3 regions of the Micromonospora sp. NPDC049645 genome follow, and region 3 is predicted to be linked to each of the others. Evidence: predicted binding sites of a transcription regulator. Region 3 holds the regulator's gene; each other region holds the start of a gene.
What was found. Region 3 encodes HrcA, which represses chaperone genes, less so after heat shock. Its sites were predicted from a motif close to GGTTNGCACNCTCNNNNNGAGNGTGCNAACC; they were not measured.
Positions count from the first base shown of each region.

Region 1: a site for HrcA is predicted at 2,236-2,266, ahead of groL (chaperonin GroEL). Genes of this name have one in related genera too.
Region 2: a site for HrcA is predicted at 1,482-1,512, ahead of groES (co-chaperone GroES). Genes of this name have one in related genera too.

Region 1 covers NZ_JBFAOI010000003.1:369,325-374,684, forward strand. Annotated here, with positions in the region: gene AB0J33_RS10270 (GNAT family N-acetyltransferase) at 1-35, shown strand, start outside; gene AB0J33_RS10275 (hypothetical protein) at 114-362, shown strand; gene groL (chaperonin GroEL) at 419-2,041, opposite strand; gene AB0J33_RS10285 (hypothetical protein) at 2,314-3,465, opposite strand; gene AB0J33_RS10290 (cold-shock protein) at 3,562-3,765, opposite strand; gene AB0J33_RS10295 (GNAT family N-acetyltransferase) at 4,092-4,622, shown strand; gene paaN (phenylacetic acid degradation protein PaaN) at 4,991-5,360, opposite strand, start outside.
Region 2 covers NZ_JBFAOI010000003.1:49,724-55,083, reverse strand. Annotated here, with positions in the region: gene ybaK (Cys-tRNA(Pro) deacylase) at 1-163, opposite strand, end outside; gene AB0J33_RS08720 (methyltransferase domain-containing protein) at 193-1,386, opposite strand; gene groES (co-chaperone GroES) at 1,646-1,960, shown strand; gene groL (chaperonin GroEL) at 2,031-3,671, shown strand; gene AB0J33_RS08705 (molybdopterin-dependent oxidoreductase) at 3,806-5,360, shown strand, end outside.
Region 3 covers NZ_JBFAOI010000017.1:31,871-37,230, forward strand. Annotated here, with positions in the region: gene ppk2 (polyphosphate kinase 2) at 1-896, shown strand, start outside; gene AB0J33_RS27480 (16S rRNA (uracil(1498)-N(3))-methyltransferase) at 901-1,635, opposite strand; gene dnaJ (molecular chaperone DnaJ) at 1,637-2,782, opposite strand; gene hrcA (heat-inducible transcriptional repressor HrcA) at 2,858-3,880, opposite strand; gene AB0J33_RS27495 (DUF4870 domain-containing protein) at 4,107-4,730, shown strand; gene hemW (radical SAM family heme chaperone HemW) at 4,798-5,360, opposite strand, start outside.

The sequences.
Region 1 (5,360 bases), on a different contig from region 3:
TCTTCTTCCTGTACCGACGGACCCTGGCCGGATAACCGGGGCAAACGGGACATAGATCCATTCGCCCGCATCGGCCATCGACGCCCCCTACCGTTTCGGTAGAGGAGGCAGCCATGACCACGGATGACAACCAGACCGAGGACGGCCCGCCGATCACCTGGAAACCGGTAGGTGAACTCCCCGGCCAACTGCCGTTCGACCGGCTCGACTACGGCGATGCCGAGCAACTGGCCGAGATGACCACCGACGGTGAGCCGCCGCTGGTCGAGGAGCCGCAGGAGATGGTGGACGCGCCGATCCAGTTGCCTCCGCCGTACAACCGGGCACAGAAGCGGCGCAACCAGCGCCCACTGCCCACCTGACGACGAACGGGGCGGACCGCGTCAGCGGCCCGCCCCGTCCGGTGTCGGAACTGGACTCAGAAGTCCATGTCCCCGCCACCCGGGCCAGCCGGGGCAGCCGGGGTCTTCTCCGGCTTGTCCGCGACAACGGCCTCGGTGGTGAGGAAGAGCGCCGCGATGGAAGCGGCGTTCTGCAGCGCCGAGCGCGTCACCTTGGCCGGGTCGATGATGCCCGCGGCCAGCAGGTCGACGTACTCGCCGTTGGCGGCGTTGAGACCGTGACCCGCTTCGAGGTTACGGACCTTCTCCACCACGACGCCGCCCTCGAGGCCGGCGTTGACGGCGATCTGCCGCAGCGGGGCGTCCAGCGCGACCTTGACGATGTTCGCACCGGTCGCCTCGTCGCCGACCAGGTCGAGCTTGTCGAAGGCGGTCTTGCCGGCCTGCACCAGCGCGACGCCACCACCCGGGACGATGCCCTCCTCGACGGCGGCCTTCGCGTTGCGAACGGCGTCCTCGATGCGGTGCTTGCGCTCCTTGAGCTCGACCTCGGTGGCCGCGCCGACCTTGATCACCGCAACGCCGCCGGCCAGCTTGGCCAGCCGCTCCTGCAGCTTCTCCCGGTCGTAGTCGGAGTCGCTCTTGTCGATCTCGGCCCGGATCTGGTTGACCCGACCCTGGATCTGCTCGGCGTCACCGGCACCGTCGACGATGGTGGTCTCGTCCTTGGTCACCACGACCTTGCGGGCGCGGCCCAGCATGTCGAGGCTGGCGGCGTCGAGCTTGAGGCCGACCTCCTCGCTGATGACCTGGCCACCGGCGAGGATGGCGATGTCGGTCAGCATGGCCTTGCGGCGGTCACCGAAGCCCGGCGCCTTGACGGCGACCGACTTGAAGGTGCCACGGACCTTGTTGACCACCAGGGTGGCGAGGGCCTCGCCCTCCAGGTCCTCGGCGATGATCAGCAGCGGCTTGCCCGACTGCATGACCTTCTCCAGGATCGGGAGCAGGTCCTTCACCGACGAGATCTTGCTGTTGGCGATCAGGATGTACGGGTCGTCGAAGACGGCCTCCATACGCTCCGGGTCGGTCATGAAGTAGGCCGAGATGTAGCCCTTGTCGAAGCGCATACCCTCGGTGAGCTCCAGCTCCAGCCCGAAGGTGTTGCTCTCCTCGACGGTGATGACGCCTTCCTTGCCGACCTTGTCCATCGCCTCGGCGATGATCTCGCCGACGGTGCTGTCGCCAGCGGAGATGGAGGCGGTGGAGGCGATCTGCTCCTTGGTCTCGACGTCCTTGGCGAGCTTGGACAGCTCCTCCGAGACGCTCGCGACCGCAGCCTCGATGCCCCGCTTCAGGGCCATCGGGTTGGCGCCAGCGGCCACGTTGCGCAGGCCCTCGCGAACCAGGGCCTGGGCCAGGACGGTCGCCGTCGTCGTGCCGTCACCGGCGACGTCGTCGGTCTTCTTGGCGACCTCCTTGACCAGCTCAGCGCCGATCTTCTCGTACGGGTCCTCGAGCTCGATCTCCTTGGCGATGCTCACACCATCGTTGGTGATGGTGGGGGCACCCCACTTCTTCTCGAGCACGACGTTGCGGCCCTTCGGGCCGAGGGTCACCTTTACGGCGTCGGCGAGCTGGTTCATGCCCCGCTCGAGGCCGCGGCGCGCCTCTTCGTCGAAAGCGATCATCTTGGCCATACGGCGTTGTCCTCCTGGACACTCACGGGCCACCCGAGATGTGTGCCCCGGATGGGCCGCCTGGTGTACGCACCTTGGGACGTCGCCACCTGGCGACGACGACGTCCTTCGGCCGGGCCGGATAGCCCGCGACGACCGGCCATGTGCCGCCCCGACGTCTCCACGCCGGTGCAACCTGGCCCCACCGTCCCGACCATTGGCACTCACGGTATGCGAGTGCCAATGACTTGTTTAGCACTCTCCCCTGCCGAGTGCAAGCACGATGGGGGCGCTCAGCCGAGTTCCGCAGCCAGTCCGGGGCTGTTCACCGGCGCCTCATGGGCGCGCTGCTCGGCGTACGTCACCAGCAGACCGACCATCTGGGCGAGATGGGCGGGCAGGGCCAGCACGGCGGTGATCCCGATCACCACCACCGCCCCGACCGCCGTACCCGGCGACGCCAGCGGATCGGTACCGAGCGCGGAGGTGCCCACCCCCTCCAGACCACCGGGGATCAACGTGCCGACGATCACCGCGAGGACCACCAGGGCCACCCGGCCGAGCAACAGACCGAGCCGGTCGTGGAACATCCGGAACGATCGACCCATCGGGTTGTGGCGTTCGAAGAGGTAGACCGGACCGGCCATGCTCAGCGCGAAGGCCAGGTAGATGCCGGGCAGCACGCAGAAGCAGAAACCGACGCCGATGAGCACGCTGATCAGCAGGGTCCAACCCCACAGCCCGAGCGCCCGACGCAGGCCGTAGCGCAGCGCCGACTCCAGGCTGGCGGGCTGACCGGCCGCCTGCCGGGTGATCACCCAGGTGCCGGCGGCCCACCCGACGGCCTGCACCAACCCGACCAGCAGGCTGCCGCCGACCAGCACCACCACGAGGCTCAACAGCTCGACGGCGAAGTTGTCCGGCAGCGCGGCGGTCGGGCTCGACTCGGCCTGAGCAGCCCAGTTGGCCGACGGGTCCACGCCAAGGGAGATCACCGAGAGCACCGCCGCGGGCAGCACCTGGGTGAGCAGCATGATGGGCACCAACTGCCGCCACCCCCGGCGCAGCGCTCCCCCACACCGGTTGAACCAGCCACCGATGCCGGCGCCGGGCGGGGTGACCAGGGCGTCGTTCGGGTCGTACCCGTAACCCGGCGGGTACCAGCCGGCCGACGGCCCCGGATACCACGGCTGCCCGCCATACGGCCCCGCGCCCGGTGGGTAGCCCCCGGTGGGCGGGAACGCCCATCCCTGCGGCGGCGGGGTCGCACCCCAGGCACCCTGGGCGGGATCCCAGCCCGGTGGTGGGCCGGCCGGAGGCACGGCGGGCTGCCAGCCGGGTGGCGGGCCGGCGGGGCCGGATCCGCCGGCGGGCGAGGAAGGGTCGGACGGGCCCGGTTCACCCGGCCCGGAGGACGGCGTGGGCGGGGGTGGCTGGTCAGTCATGAACGCTCCTCGGCATCGGCTGGAACGGTTCACGATCTTCCCGGCTGCACCGCTTCGCCGCAGCCCCGACTCGCGGGGGCCGATCGGCCAGGAATGTCAGCCGACGACGCGTACGTGCTCCGCCTGTGGGCCCTTCTGGCCCTGGGCGATCTCGAACTCGACCCGCTGACCGTCGTCCAGCGCCTTGTAACCGTCCATCTCGATCGCGGAGAAGTGGACGAACACGTCCTGACCGCCGTCGACGGCGATGAAGCCGTAGCCCTTTTCGGCGTTGAACCACTTCACGGTGCCCTGTGCCACGGTGCACTTCCCTCACTCTGCGCGGTGTTGCCTGACCCGGCGCACGGCGCGGCCGGGCGCCCCGGACCACCGACTCAGCGATCGATGACCGCCATTGAAAAAGGTGACCGAAATCGCACGCTACACGAGCAGTGACAGCCGCGCACGGCCACAAATCGGACACACTCCGGGGCTGCCCCACCGCACCGATCGACCGGATTCTCGACCCCGCCCCACTCACCAGTACGAGTGCGAGTCGAGGGGCCGCCGCACCCTCGCCGCCGAGGCGTCCGCGATCGGACACAGCTCTCGAATTGGTGTCCACCCCCTGTGGTAGGCATGCGGGCATGACCACCGACACCGGCTCGACCGCCCTGCGGCACGCGGAGATCCGCCGGGTCCGGCCAGAGGACGCCGCCCGGATGCGGGCGCTGCGCCTGGAGATGCTCGCCGACGCGCCGTTGGCCTTCCTGGAAACCCTGGCGGACGCGGCAGCCCGACCGCACAACGAGTACGCCGCCCGGGTCGCGTACACGTCCGCCGGTTCCAGCAACGCGCAGTTCGTCGCCGACCCGGGCGGCCGGCTGGTCGGGCACGCCGGTGGCACCGCCGCCCCGGACGAACCCGGGCTGACCGTGATCTACGCCGTGTACGTCACCCCGACGTGGCGGGGCAGCGGGCTGCTCGGCCAGCTGATCGACGGGGTGGCCGCCTGGTCGCGGTCCTGCGGCCGCCCGGATCTGCTGCTGGAGGTGGTGGTCGGCAACGACCGCGCCTACCGCGCCTACCAGCGTCTGGGCTTCGAGGACACCGGGGTACGGGTCCCGCACCCCACCATCCCCGCCCTGACCGAACTACAGATGCGCCGCCCGGCCTGACCCGGGCCGGTCCCGTCCACGAGCCGCCGCGCCGCGCCGGTGGCCATGATCGTGCTGCAACCAGGATCCAGTGGTAACCCACCAGCGGGAGGCCCCTACATCCTGGATCGAGCACGATCATGGGTGGTGAGGCAAGGCTCCTGACCGGTCCCGTCGGCGACCACCGTGCCCACGGCGGGGTTTCCGGGGCAGCCCGCCCCGCTCCGGGCGGTCAGGCTTGATCCCTGCGCGGGTCGGGCTGCCCCGGAAACCCCCGACCGCAACCAACGAGGCCACCTCGGAACTCTCAAGCCGCAACCAACGAGGCTGCCCCGAAACCCCAACCGCAACCAACGAGGCCACCCCGAAAACCCCGACCGCAACCAGGATCAGACGTGCCGCCGAGACTGCACGATCCGGAACCGGTTGGCCACGTACGCCCCGTCCGTCAACGCCGAGTTGGCCGCCGCGTTCGCCCCACTGCCGTGGAAGTCGGAGAACGCCGCCGACTGGTTGACGAAGACCCCGCCGGTGAGGTTGCAGGACAGGTGCACCCCGACCTCGACCGCCACCGCCTCGGCGGCGTCCAGCACCGCCTCGTCCGTCGAGTAGACCCCGGCGGTGAGTGCGCCCTTCTCACCGACCGTCCGGCGCAGCAGCTCCAGGCTGTGCGCGGTGGAGTCGGTGGCGATCGCGAACGAGATCGGCCCGAACCACTCCCGGCCGTACGTGTCCGCGTCGTCCGCGGTCAGCTTCACG
Region 2 (5,360 bases), on a different contig from region 3:
CGGTCACCAGCGACTTGAACACCCGCTCGGGTGCCACGCCGAGCGCCACCGCCACCAACGCGCCGTAGTTCGGGGCGTCCGGCGCCACCCGGTACGGATGGGTGCGATGCGCGATCCCGCGCTTGACCAACAGTGCCGTCGCCGGCGTGCCCTGTCCCGCCACGGCGACGAGGTTAGTGCCTGTGTCAGGTGCTAATCGACCGGCCGGCCGATCAGCACCGTCGGTGCGCCGTCGACGCGGGTGAGCACCAGGCTCGCCGCCGCGTCCCCGTTCAACCGCAGATCACGCCGCAGCTGCTCCGGGGTGAGCGCCGAACCCCGCTTGAGGATCTCCACCCGGCCCACCCGACGCTCGCGCAGCAGCGCCCGCAGCCGCTTGAGCGAGAACGGCACAACGTCGGTGATCTCCAGGCAGCGCGCGTACGGGGTGCGGACCGGCTGGTCGGCGTAGAGGTAGGCGATGCTCGGATCGCCCAGGGTGGCGTCCAGCTCGGTGGCCAGTTCGGCGACGAGGTGCGCGCGGACCACGGCCGGGTCCGGGTCGTACAGGTAGCGGCGCGGCGGCCCGACCGGTGCCTCGGCGGCACCCGACCCGGTGAGCTGGTGGCGGGCTCCGGTGCCCTGCTGGCGGTAGAGGGTGGCGCGGCGGGGCACCTCCGCCAGCTCGCCGCACCACAGCGCGGCCTCGACCAGGTCGCCGTCCACGCCGACCCACTCCGCCTCCGCGCCGGCCGGAATGAGCGCGTGGTCCAGGCCCGGTGCCACCTTCACCACCGTGCGCGGCACCCGCTCGGCCAGCCCGGTGACGAAATCCCACGGTGGCGAGTAGGCGCGTGGGTCGAAGATCCGTCGCCCGGTGCCGGTGCTGCGTCGGGCCGGATCGCAGAAGACCCCGTCGACCCGCGACACGTCGAACGCGGTCGCGTCACCGCACTCGACCGTGAACAGCTCGGCCAGCCCGGCCGCCTCGGCGTTGGCGGCGGCCATCGCCGCGGTCACCGGGTCGGCCTCCACCCCGTACACCCGGATGCCGGCGCGGGCGGCGGCCAGCGCGTCGGCCCCGAGCCCGCACCCGAGGTCGGCCAGGGTGCGCACGCCGGCCGCGGACAGCCGGGCGGCCCGACGGTCGGCGACCACCCGGCGGGTGGCCTGCTCCAGGCCGGGGCGGGTGAGGAACATCCCGGCGGCGGCGGCACCGAACTTGCCCACCGCCCGGTGGCGCAGCTCGGCCTGGGTGAGCGCCGCCGCGGCCAGCGTCGGTGGCACCCCGGCCGCGCGCAACGCCGACGCCGCGGCCAGTGGATCACCGCCGGCCAGCCCGGCCGCCGCCGTGAGCGCGGCCGACCCCTCGGGGGTACGCAGCGCCGCCAGCTGATCGAGATCCACAAGGCCATTGTCCCGGCCGACCCGGAAATCCTGCCTGGCGGGGCGCGACGCGCTGGCACTCTCCTTGACGGAGTGCTAGCTACGGAATAACCTGCGATTAGCACTCTCACCCTGAGGGTGCCAGCTTCCGGGTCTCGCGACCCGGGTGCGCACGCCAGGCGGACCGGCACCCGCGACGACGGCCCCGCCCGGTGGCATGAGGCAGATTGACGCTGGTCAGCCCCGCTGGCCAGCAACGAAACCAGTACCCCAGGAGGGTATGCCCGTGACTACCGCGACCAAGGTTGCGATCAAGCCGCTCGAGGACCGCATCGTGGTCCAGGCGAACGAGGCTGAGACCACCACGGCGTCGGGCATCGTGATCCCCGACACCGCCAAGGAGAAGCCGCAGGAGGGCACCGTCCTCGCTGTTGGCCCGGGGCGCGTCGACGACAACGGCAACCGGGTTCCGGTTGACGTCCAGGTCGGCGACACCGTCCTCTACTCGAAGTACGGCGGCACCGAGGTCAAGTACGCCGGCGAGGAGTACCTGGTGCTCTCCGCCCGCGACGTCCTCGCGGTCATCGAGAAGTAACCAACCGATCAGTGCCACTGCCCCGGTCCGGCTCGCCGGGCCGGGGCAATGGCGCTTCGAAGGGACATTAATGGCGAAGATCCTGAGCTTCTCGGACGACGCCCGGCACCTGCTGGAGCACGGTGTCAACGCCCTCGCGGACGCGGTCAAGGTCACCCTCGGCCCGCGCGGGCGCAACGTCGTCCTGGACAAGAAATTCGGTGCGCCGACGATCACCAACGATGGTGTGACCATCGCCAAGGAGATCGAGCTCACCAACCCGTACGAGAACCTCGGCGCGCAGCTGGTCAAGGAGGTGGCGACGAAGACCAACGACGTCGCCGGCGACGGGACCACCACCGCGACCGTGCTGGCCCAGGCGATGGTTCGCGAGGGTCTGCGCAACGTGACCGCCGGGACCAACCCGGCCGGCCTCAAGCGGGGCATCGACGCGGCGGCCACCAAGGTCTCCGAGGCGCTGCTCGGCCGTGCCGCCGAGGTCACCAGCAAGGAGTCGATCGCGAACGTGGCGACGATCTCCGCACAGGACTCCACCATCGGCGACCTCATCGCCGAGGCGATGGAGCGCGTCGGCCGCGACGGTGTCATCACCGTCGAGGAGGGCTCGATGCTCACCACCGAGCTGGACGTGACCGAGGGTCTCCAGTTCGACAAGGGCTTCATCTCGCCGAACTTCGTCACCGACCTGGAGAGCCAGGAGTCCGTCCTCGAGGACGCGTACATCCTGGTCACCACCCAGAAGATCTCGGCGATCGAGGAGCTGCTGCCGCTGCTGGAGAAGGTCCTGCAGAACAGCAAGCCCCTGCTGATCATCGCCGAGGACGTGGACGGCCAGGCGCTCTCCACCCTGGTGGTCAACTCGCTGCGCAAGACCCTCAAGGTCTGCGCGGTCAAGGCCCCGGGCTTCGGTGACCGGCGCAAGGCGATGCTCCAGGACATCGCGATCTCCACGGGCGCCGAGCTGGTCGCCCCGGAGCTGGGCTACAAGCTCGACCAGGTCGGCCTGGAGGTGCTCGGAACCGCTCGGCGCGTCGTGGTCGACAAGGAGAACACCACGATCGTCGACGGCGGTGGCCAGAAGGCCGACGTCGCCGACCGGGTCGCCCAGATCCGCAAGGAGATCGAGGCCTCCGACTCCGACTGGGACCGGGAGAAGCTGGCCGAGCGGCTGGCGAAGCTCTCCGGTGGCATCGCCGTCATCAAGGCTGGCGCGGCCACCGAGGTCGAGATGAAGGAGCGCAAGCACCGCATCGAGGACGCCATCGCGGCGACCAAGGCTGCGGTCGAGGAGGGCACCGTGCCCGGCGGCGGCGCCGCCCTGGTGCAGGTCCTCTCGGTGCTCGACGACGACCTGGGCTTCACCGGTGACGAGAAGGTCGGCGTCTCGGTCGTCCGCAAGGCGCTCGTCGAGCCGCTGCGCTGGATCGCCCAGAACGCCGGTCACGACGGCTACGTCGTGACGCAGAAGGTCGCCGACCTCGAGTGGGGCAACGGCCTCGACGCCGCCAAGGGCGAGTACGTCGACCTGGTCAAGGCCGGCATCATCGACCCGGTGAAGGTGACCCGCAACGCGGTCACCAACGCCGCCTCGATCGCCGGTCTGCTGCTCACCACGGAAAGCCTCGTGGTGGAGAAGCCGGAGCAGGCCGAGCCGGCCGCCGCCGGCGGGCACGGCCACGGTCACGGCCACCAGCACGGCCCGGGTTTCTGACCCGGTAGCGACACCCGTCCCGGGGCACACCGTCGTACGGCGGTGTGCCCCGGCTCGTTCTGCGGTCGCTGCCGGGTCTTACCGAACGCTGACGTTGTTGGCGACCCGGCAGCATGATCGCGCACACTGGGCCGATGAGCACCACGTCACGGCGATACGCCGCGTTGGCCGGGATCACCGCCGCCGCCGTCGCGATCGGGATCGCCGAACCGGTCGCGGTGTTGACCGGCCCCCGGTCGGCGCCCCTGGTCGCGGTCGGCGGGGTCGTCGTCGACGCCGTCCCCGAGTCGCTGAAGCAACTCGCCATCGACCTCTTCGGCACCGCTGACAAGATCGCGCTGCTGGTCGGCACGGCCCTGCTGCTCGGAGGCTTCGCCGCGCTGTTCGGCGTACTCGCGGTTCGTCGGCTGGCCCTCGGCCTGGCCGGCATCGCGCTGTTCGGCGTCATCGGTGTGGCCGCCGCCTTGACCCGCTCCGGAGCGGACCTCGCCGACGCGCTGCCGTCGCTGGTCGGCGCCGGTCTCGGCGCAGTGGTGCTCTGGCTGTTCATCGCCGGGCCGTTCGAGCTGGACCCCTGGTCCTGGTCACCACCCACACCGACCACGCGGTCCGCCGGCCCGGCGTCGCCTGCCGCTTCGGTGCCGCCTGTCAGTTCGGTGCCACCCGCCGGCTCGGTGCCGCCTGTCGGTTCGGCGTCGCCCATCGGGCCGGTGCCGCCTGTCGTCCCGGTGCCGTCCGCCGACTCGGGGCCAGCGTCGCAGGGTGAGCCGCCGACGGAAGCCCCGCCGGCATCCGAGAGCCTGCCGGTGTCTCCGGCCGCGCCGGTGCCGGTGACTCCCTCCGTACCGACGGCGGCGGACGAGGGGGTCGGGCCCGCGGGAGTCGACCCGGAGTCACGGCGGCGGTTCCTCACCGGGAGCGGGGTGCTGCTCGGCACAGCCGTGGTGGCCGGTCTCGGCGGGCGATGGCTGGCCGGTCGGCGCGGCGTGTCGGCAGCCCGGAACGCCATCCGCCTACCCGCGCCGGTCGCCCCCGCACCGGCCGTGCCGGCCGGCGCGGATCTCGCGCTGACCCAGCTCGCGCCGTACGTCACCCCGAACTTCGGGTTCTACCGGATCGACACCGCACTGGTGGTGCCGCAGGTCGACCCGGACACCTGGCGGCTGCGGATCCACGGGCGGGTCGGCAAGGAGCGCACCTACAGCTACGCGGATCTGTTGGCCCGGCCGCTGGTCGAGCGGTACGTCACGCTGGCCTGTGTCTCCAACGAGGTGGGTGGGGACCTGATCGGCAACGCCCGCTGGCTCGGCGTACCCCTGCGGGAGCTGCTCGACGAGGTGGAGCCGGACGACGACGCCGACCAGGTCGTCGGCCGATCGGTCGACGGCTGGACCTGCGGCACCCCCACCGCCGCGCTGCGCGACGGACGGGACGCGCTACTGGCGGTCGGGATGAACGGCGAGCCGCTGCCGGTCGAGCACGGCTTCCCGGTCCGAATGGTGGTGCCGGGCCTCTACGGCTACGTGTCGGCCTGCAAGTGGGTGACCGAACTGGAGCTGACCCGGTTCGCCGACTTCGACGCGTACTGGGTGCCGCGCGGCTGGTCGGCCCAGGGCCCGATCAAGACCCAGTCGCGGATCGACACGCCCCGAGGGCGCAACCGACTGACCGCCGGGCCGGTGACCGTCG
Region 3 (5,360 bases):
TGCTCGACCTGACCGCCGACTACCGGGTGGCCGATGGCCACGACGACGACCCTGTCCTGCTCCGCCCCGACGGCACCCCGGTCGACACCTGGCGCGAGGACTACCCGTACGACGAGCGGCTGGACCGCGACGAGTACGACCGCGACAAGCGGCTGCTCCAGATCGAGCTGCTGAAACTCCAGGACTGGATCAAGGAGTCCGGCGAGCGTCTGGTGATCCTCTTCGAGGGCCGGGACGCGGCCGGCAAGGGCGGCACCATCAAACGCTTCATGGAGCACCTCAATCCGCGCGGCGCCTCGGTGGTGGCGCTCGCCAAGCCGGACGAACGGGAAGCCGCCCAGTGGTACTTCCAGCGGTGGTTGGCGCACCTGCCGGCGGCCGGCGAGATCGTGCTGTTCGACCGATCCTGGTACAACCGGGCCGGCGTGGAACGGGTGATGGGCTTCTGTAGCCGCAAGGAGTACCTGGAGTTCCTCCGTCAGGCGCCGGAGCTGGAACGGATGCTGGTGCGCTCGGGCATCCGGCTGGTCAAGTTCTGGTTCTCCGTCTCGCAGAACGAACAACGCACCCGGTTCGCGATCCGCCAGGTGGACCCGGTCCGGCAGTGGAAGCTGTCGCCGATGGACATCGCCTCGCTGGACCGGTGGGACGAGTACACCGAGGCCAAGGAGGCGATGTTCTTCTGGACCGACACGGCCGACGCGCCGTGGACGGTGGTGAAGAGCAACGACAAGAAGCGGGCCCGCCTGGAGGCGATGCGGCACGTGCTGCACCGCTTCGACTACACCGGCAAGGACCCCGAGGTGGTCGGCACCCCGGATCCGCAGATCATCGGGCCCGCAGGGCTGGACCTGGGGCCGGAGGAGGAAGTGGTGCCGGTGTTTCCGAGGCCCTGAACGGTCACCAGCGGCCGAGGCGGGTGGCGAGCACGCTGAGGGCCGCCACCCCGGCGGTGGAGGTGCGCAGCACGGCCGGCCCGAGGCGTACGGGTCGACCACCGGCCTCCTGGAAGGCGGTCAGTTCCGCCGGGGCGATGCCACCCTCCGGGCCGACCACCAGGACGATCTCGCCGACCGACGGCAGCTCGGCGGTGGTGAGCCGCTCCTCGGCCTCCTCGTGCAGCACGAACCCGGCGGCGGCACCGGCGATCCGACGGGCCACCGTGGCGGTGGACTCGTCCGGCGCGCCGGCCACCAGCGGCAGCCACGGCCGGCGGGCCTGCTTGGCGGCCTCCCGGGCGGTGGCCACCCACTTCTCCCGGGCGCGTACGCCCCGGTCGCCGCGCCACTGGGTCACCGAACGCGATGCCGCCCAGGGCACGATCTCGTCGACCCCGACCTCGGTCATCGCCTGCACGGCCAACTCGCCCCGGTCACCCTTGGCGATGCCCTGCACCACCACGATCCGGGGGACCGGCGCGTCCGCGTACCCCCGGGAGGTGATGGTGGCCTCCAGGCTGCCCCGGCCGACGGCGGTGACCACGGCGGCGGCCGTGCCACCCCGGCCGTCGGCGAGCAGCAGCTCCTCGCCGACGCGCAGCCGCTGCACGGTGGCGGCGTGGTGCCCCTCCGGGCCGTCCAGGGTCAGCGCGTCGCCGGTGGGCAGCGCCTCGACCAGGAACAGCGGCGCGGACACCTCAGGCGTGCCCGTTGAACGCGTCGCGCATCCGGGAGAAGAAGCCGCCCTGCTTGGACAGCTCGGCGACCTCCTCACCACGGGTCTTGGCGAAGTCGCGCAGCATCTTTTCCTGGTCCGGGTCGAGCTTGGTCGGCGTGCGCACGTCCAGGTGCACGTAGAGGTCGCCGCGGCCGGTGCCGCGCAGGTGCGGCACCCCGCGGGCGCGCAGTCGCAGGGTGCTGGCCGGCTGGGTGCCGGCCTTGACGTCGACGGTCTCCTCGCTGTCCAGCGTCTTGATGGTCAGCCGGGTGCCCAGCGCCGCCGCCGTCATCGGCACGGTGACCCGACAGTGCAGGTCGTCACCCTTGCGGGAGTACACGTCGTGCGGGCGCTCGTGGATCTCCACGTAGAGGTCGCCGGCGGTGCCGCCGCCGGGGCCCACCTCGCCCTGCTGGGCCAGCCGGATCCGCATGCCGTCCTCGACACCGGCCGGGATCTTCACGGTCAGCGAGCGGCGGGTACGCACCCGGCCGTCACCGGCGCAGGTGGGGCAGGGGTGCGGGATGGTGGTGCCGTAGCCCTGGCACACGGTGCACGGGCGGGCGGAGACCACCTGGCCGAGGAAGGTGCGCTGCACCGACTGCACCTCGCCCCGACCGCCGCACGCCTCGCAGGTCGCCAGGTGGGTGCCGGCGGCCGTGCCGGCGCCGGAGCAGGTGGTGCAGAGCACCGCGGTGTCGACCGTGATCGGAGCCTCGACGCCGAACGCCGTCTCGTGCAGGTCGAGTTCGAGCCGCAGGATCGCGTCGGCACCCGGGCGGGTACGCGGACGCGGGCCACGGGCGCCGCCGCCCGCACCGCCGAAGAACGCGTCCATGATGTCCTGGAAGCCGACGAACGGGCCGGCGCCGCCGGGACCGCCCGGCCCGCCCGCGCCGCCGCCACCCGGGGCGAGCGGGTCGCCACCCAGGTCGACGATCTGCCGCTTCCGGTCGTCCGAGAGGACCTCGTACGCGGCGTTGATGTCCTTGAACTTCTCCTGAGCCTCCGGGTCCGGATTGACGTCCGGGTGGAACTGGCGCGCCAGCTTGCGGTAGGCGCGCTTGATCTCGTCATCGGAGGCTTCCCGGCTCACACCGAGAATGCCGTAGTAGTCCCTGGCCACTGCGTTCCGTGTCCTCATGTTCGTCTCGCGTTGCGCCGGTCGGCGGCCGCAGCCGGCCGCATCGGCCCTGACCAATCAGTTCTGGGCCAGCAACTCGCCCACGTAGCGTGCCACGGCGCGCACCGTGGCGATGTTGCCGGGGTAGTCCATCCGGGTGGGCCCCAGCACCCCCAGGCCGCCCACGATGGTGGTGCCCGGGCCGTAGCCGGTGCTGACCACCGAGGCGGCGCGCAGGTTGTCGAACTCGTTCTCGTCGCCGATCAGCACCCGGGTCGTGCTCGGCTCGGTCTCGCCGATGAGCTTGAGCAGCACGACCTCCTCCTCCAGAGCCTCGAGGATCGGCCGTAGCGAGCCCTGGAAGTCGAGCAGGCCGCCCCGGGTCAGGTTCGCGGTGCCGGCGAGGGCGATCCGCTCCTCGTGCCGCTCGACGAGCGTCTCCAGCAGGACGGTGGCGAGCGTGGTCATGGTCGGACGCAGCTCGGGCGGCGCCTCCTCGACCAGCGCCTGCACCAACGGTGGCGTCTCGGACAGCCGGGCGTTGGCGAGCTTCTCGTTGATCAGTCGACGAAGGTCGGTGACGTCGTCGGCCGGCACCGGGCCGGGCAGCTCGACGAGTCGCTGCTCCACCCGCCCGGTGTCGGCGATCATGACGAGCATCAGCCGGGTGGTGGAGATCGGCACCAGCTCCAGGTGACGCACCGAGGAGCGGGCCAGCGACGGGTACTGCACGACGGCGACCTGCCGGGTCAGCTGCGCGAGCAGCCGGACCGTGCGGTGCACCACGTCGTCGAGGTCGACCGCGCCGACCAGGAAGCGCTCGATGGCCCGGCGCTCGGCCGGGCTGAGCGGCTTGACCCGGGACAACCGGTCGACGAAGAGGCGGTAGCCGCGGTCGGTGGGCACCCGGCCGGCACTGGTGTGCGGCTGCCGGATGTAGCCCTCCTCCTCCAACACGGCCATGTCGTTGCGGACCGTGGCCGGGGAGACCCCGAGTTGGTGCCGCTCGACCAGCGCCTTGCTGCCGACCGGCTCCTGGGTGGAGACGTAGTCCTCGACGATGGCGCGGAGCACGGCGAGTTTCCGGTCATCGAGACCCATCCTCCGCACCTCCTGTCGCACGTCGGCCGCCGGCGCCGTGGGCCGGCCAGGCCGTCCTGGCACTCGACTGTAACGAGTGCCAGTCTACGTCGGCGGGCCCGCCGACGCGATGATCAACGGCCACCCGTCGGTGCGGCCCACGCCACCCCGCTGGGCCGATCGGGCCCGCACTGCCGGACGGTGTCACTCTGGTGCGGCGTTGCCACCGGCCCCTACCGTTACATCCATGACTGAACCTCCTCGCCCTCCCGGGTCGGGTGACCCCGGCAACTACCCGCCGGAGCCGACCTCCCCGGGTCCGTCTTCGGCCGAGCCGCCCACCGCACCACTGTCCGGGGCGCCCGGCCCGGCCGGCTATCCCCCGCCCGGTGGCTATCCGCCGCCCACCGGTGACCAACCGCCGTCGGGCGGCTACCCTCCGGCAGGCGGCTACCCTCCGCCCGGTGGTTATCCCCCGCCCGGCGGCTACCCGGCCGGCGGGGCGTACGGCGGTCCCGGCGGCGGCTACGCCAACAACGAGGACAAGACCTGGGCGCTTGTCGCGCACTTCGGCGGCGCACTCGGCGCTCTGGTCAGCTTCGGTCCGCTGGGCTTCGTCGCCCCGCTCATCGCCTACCTGGCCCGCGGCCAGCAGTCGCCGACCGTCCGGGCGCACGCCCTGGCCGCCCTGAACTTCCAGATCCTCTGGTCGATCATCGCGTTCGTGCTGCTCTTCGTGAGCTGGTGCCTGCTCTTCCTGCCCAGCATCGCCGTCGTGGTGATCCAGATCCTGTTCGGGATCATCGCCGGCATGAAGGCCAACGAGGGCACCCCGTACCGCTACCCGATGACGGCCAACTTCATCAAGTGAACCGGGCCGGCCGCTCCCCCGGCCGGTCCGGAGCACCGCTGCCCTCGTGCGGGGGTAGCGGTTCCGCTCAGGGCAGCAGGTCGCGGACGACCGCGTCGGCGAGCAGTCGTCCGCGCAGGGTGAGCACGGCCCGGCCGGCGGCGTACTCGTCGGCGGCCAGCAGGCCCCCGGCTAGCGCCCGCTCGGCGCCGGCCCGGCCGGTCGCGTCGAGCACCGCCAGCGGCAGGCCGCTGGCCAGCCGCAGCCGCAGCATCACGTCCTCCATGTGCGCCTCGTCGACCGTGAGCACCTCGCGGGCCAGGCCGGGCGACGCGCCGGCGGCCAACCGCTGGGCGTACGCCGAGGGGTGTTTGACGTTCCACCAGCGCACCCCGCCGACGTGGCTGTGCGCCCCCGGCCCCAGCCCCCACCAGTCCGCGCCGGTCCAGTAGAGCAGGTTGTGCCGGCAGCGGGCCTCCTCGTTGCGGGCCCAGTTGGAGACCTCGTACCAGGAGAGGCCGGCCGCGTCGAGCGCGGCCTCCGCGGCCAGGTAGCGGTCGGCGGCCACGTCGTCACTGGGGTACGCCAGCTCGCCGCGCCGCATCCGGGCGGCGAGCCGCGTGCCGTCCTCGACGATCAGGGCGTACGCGC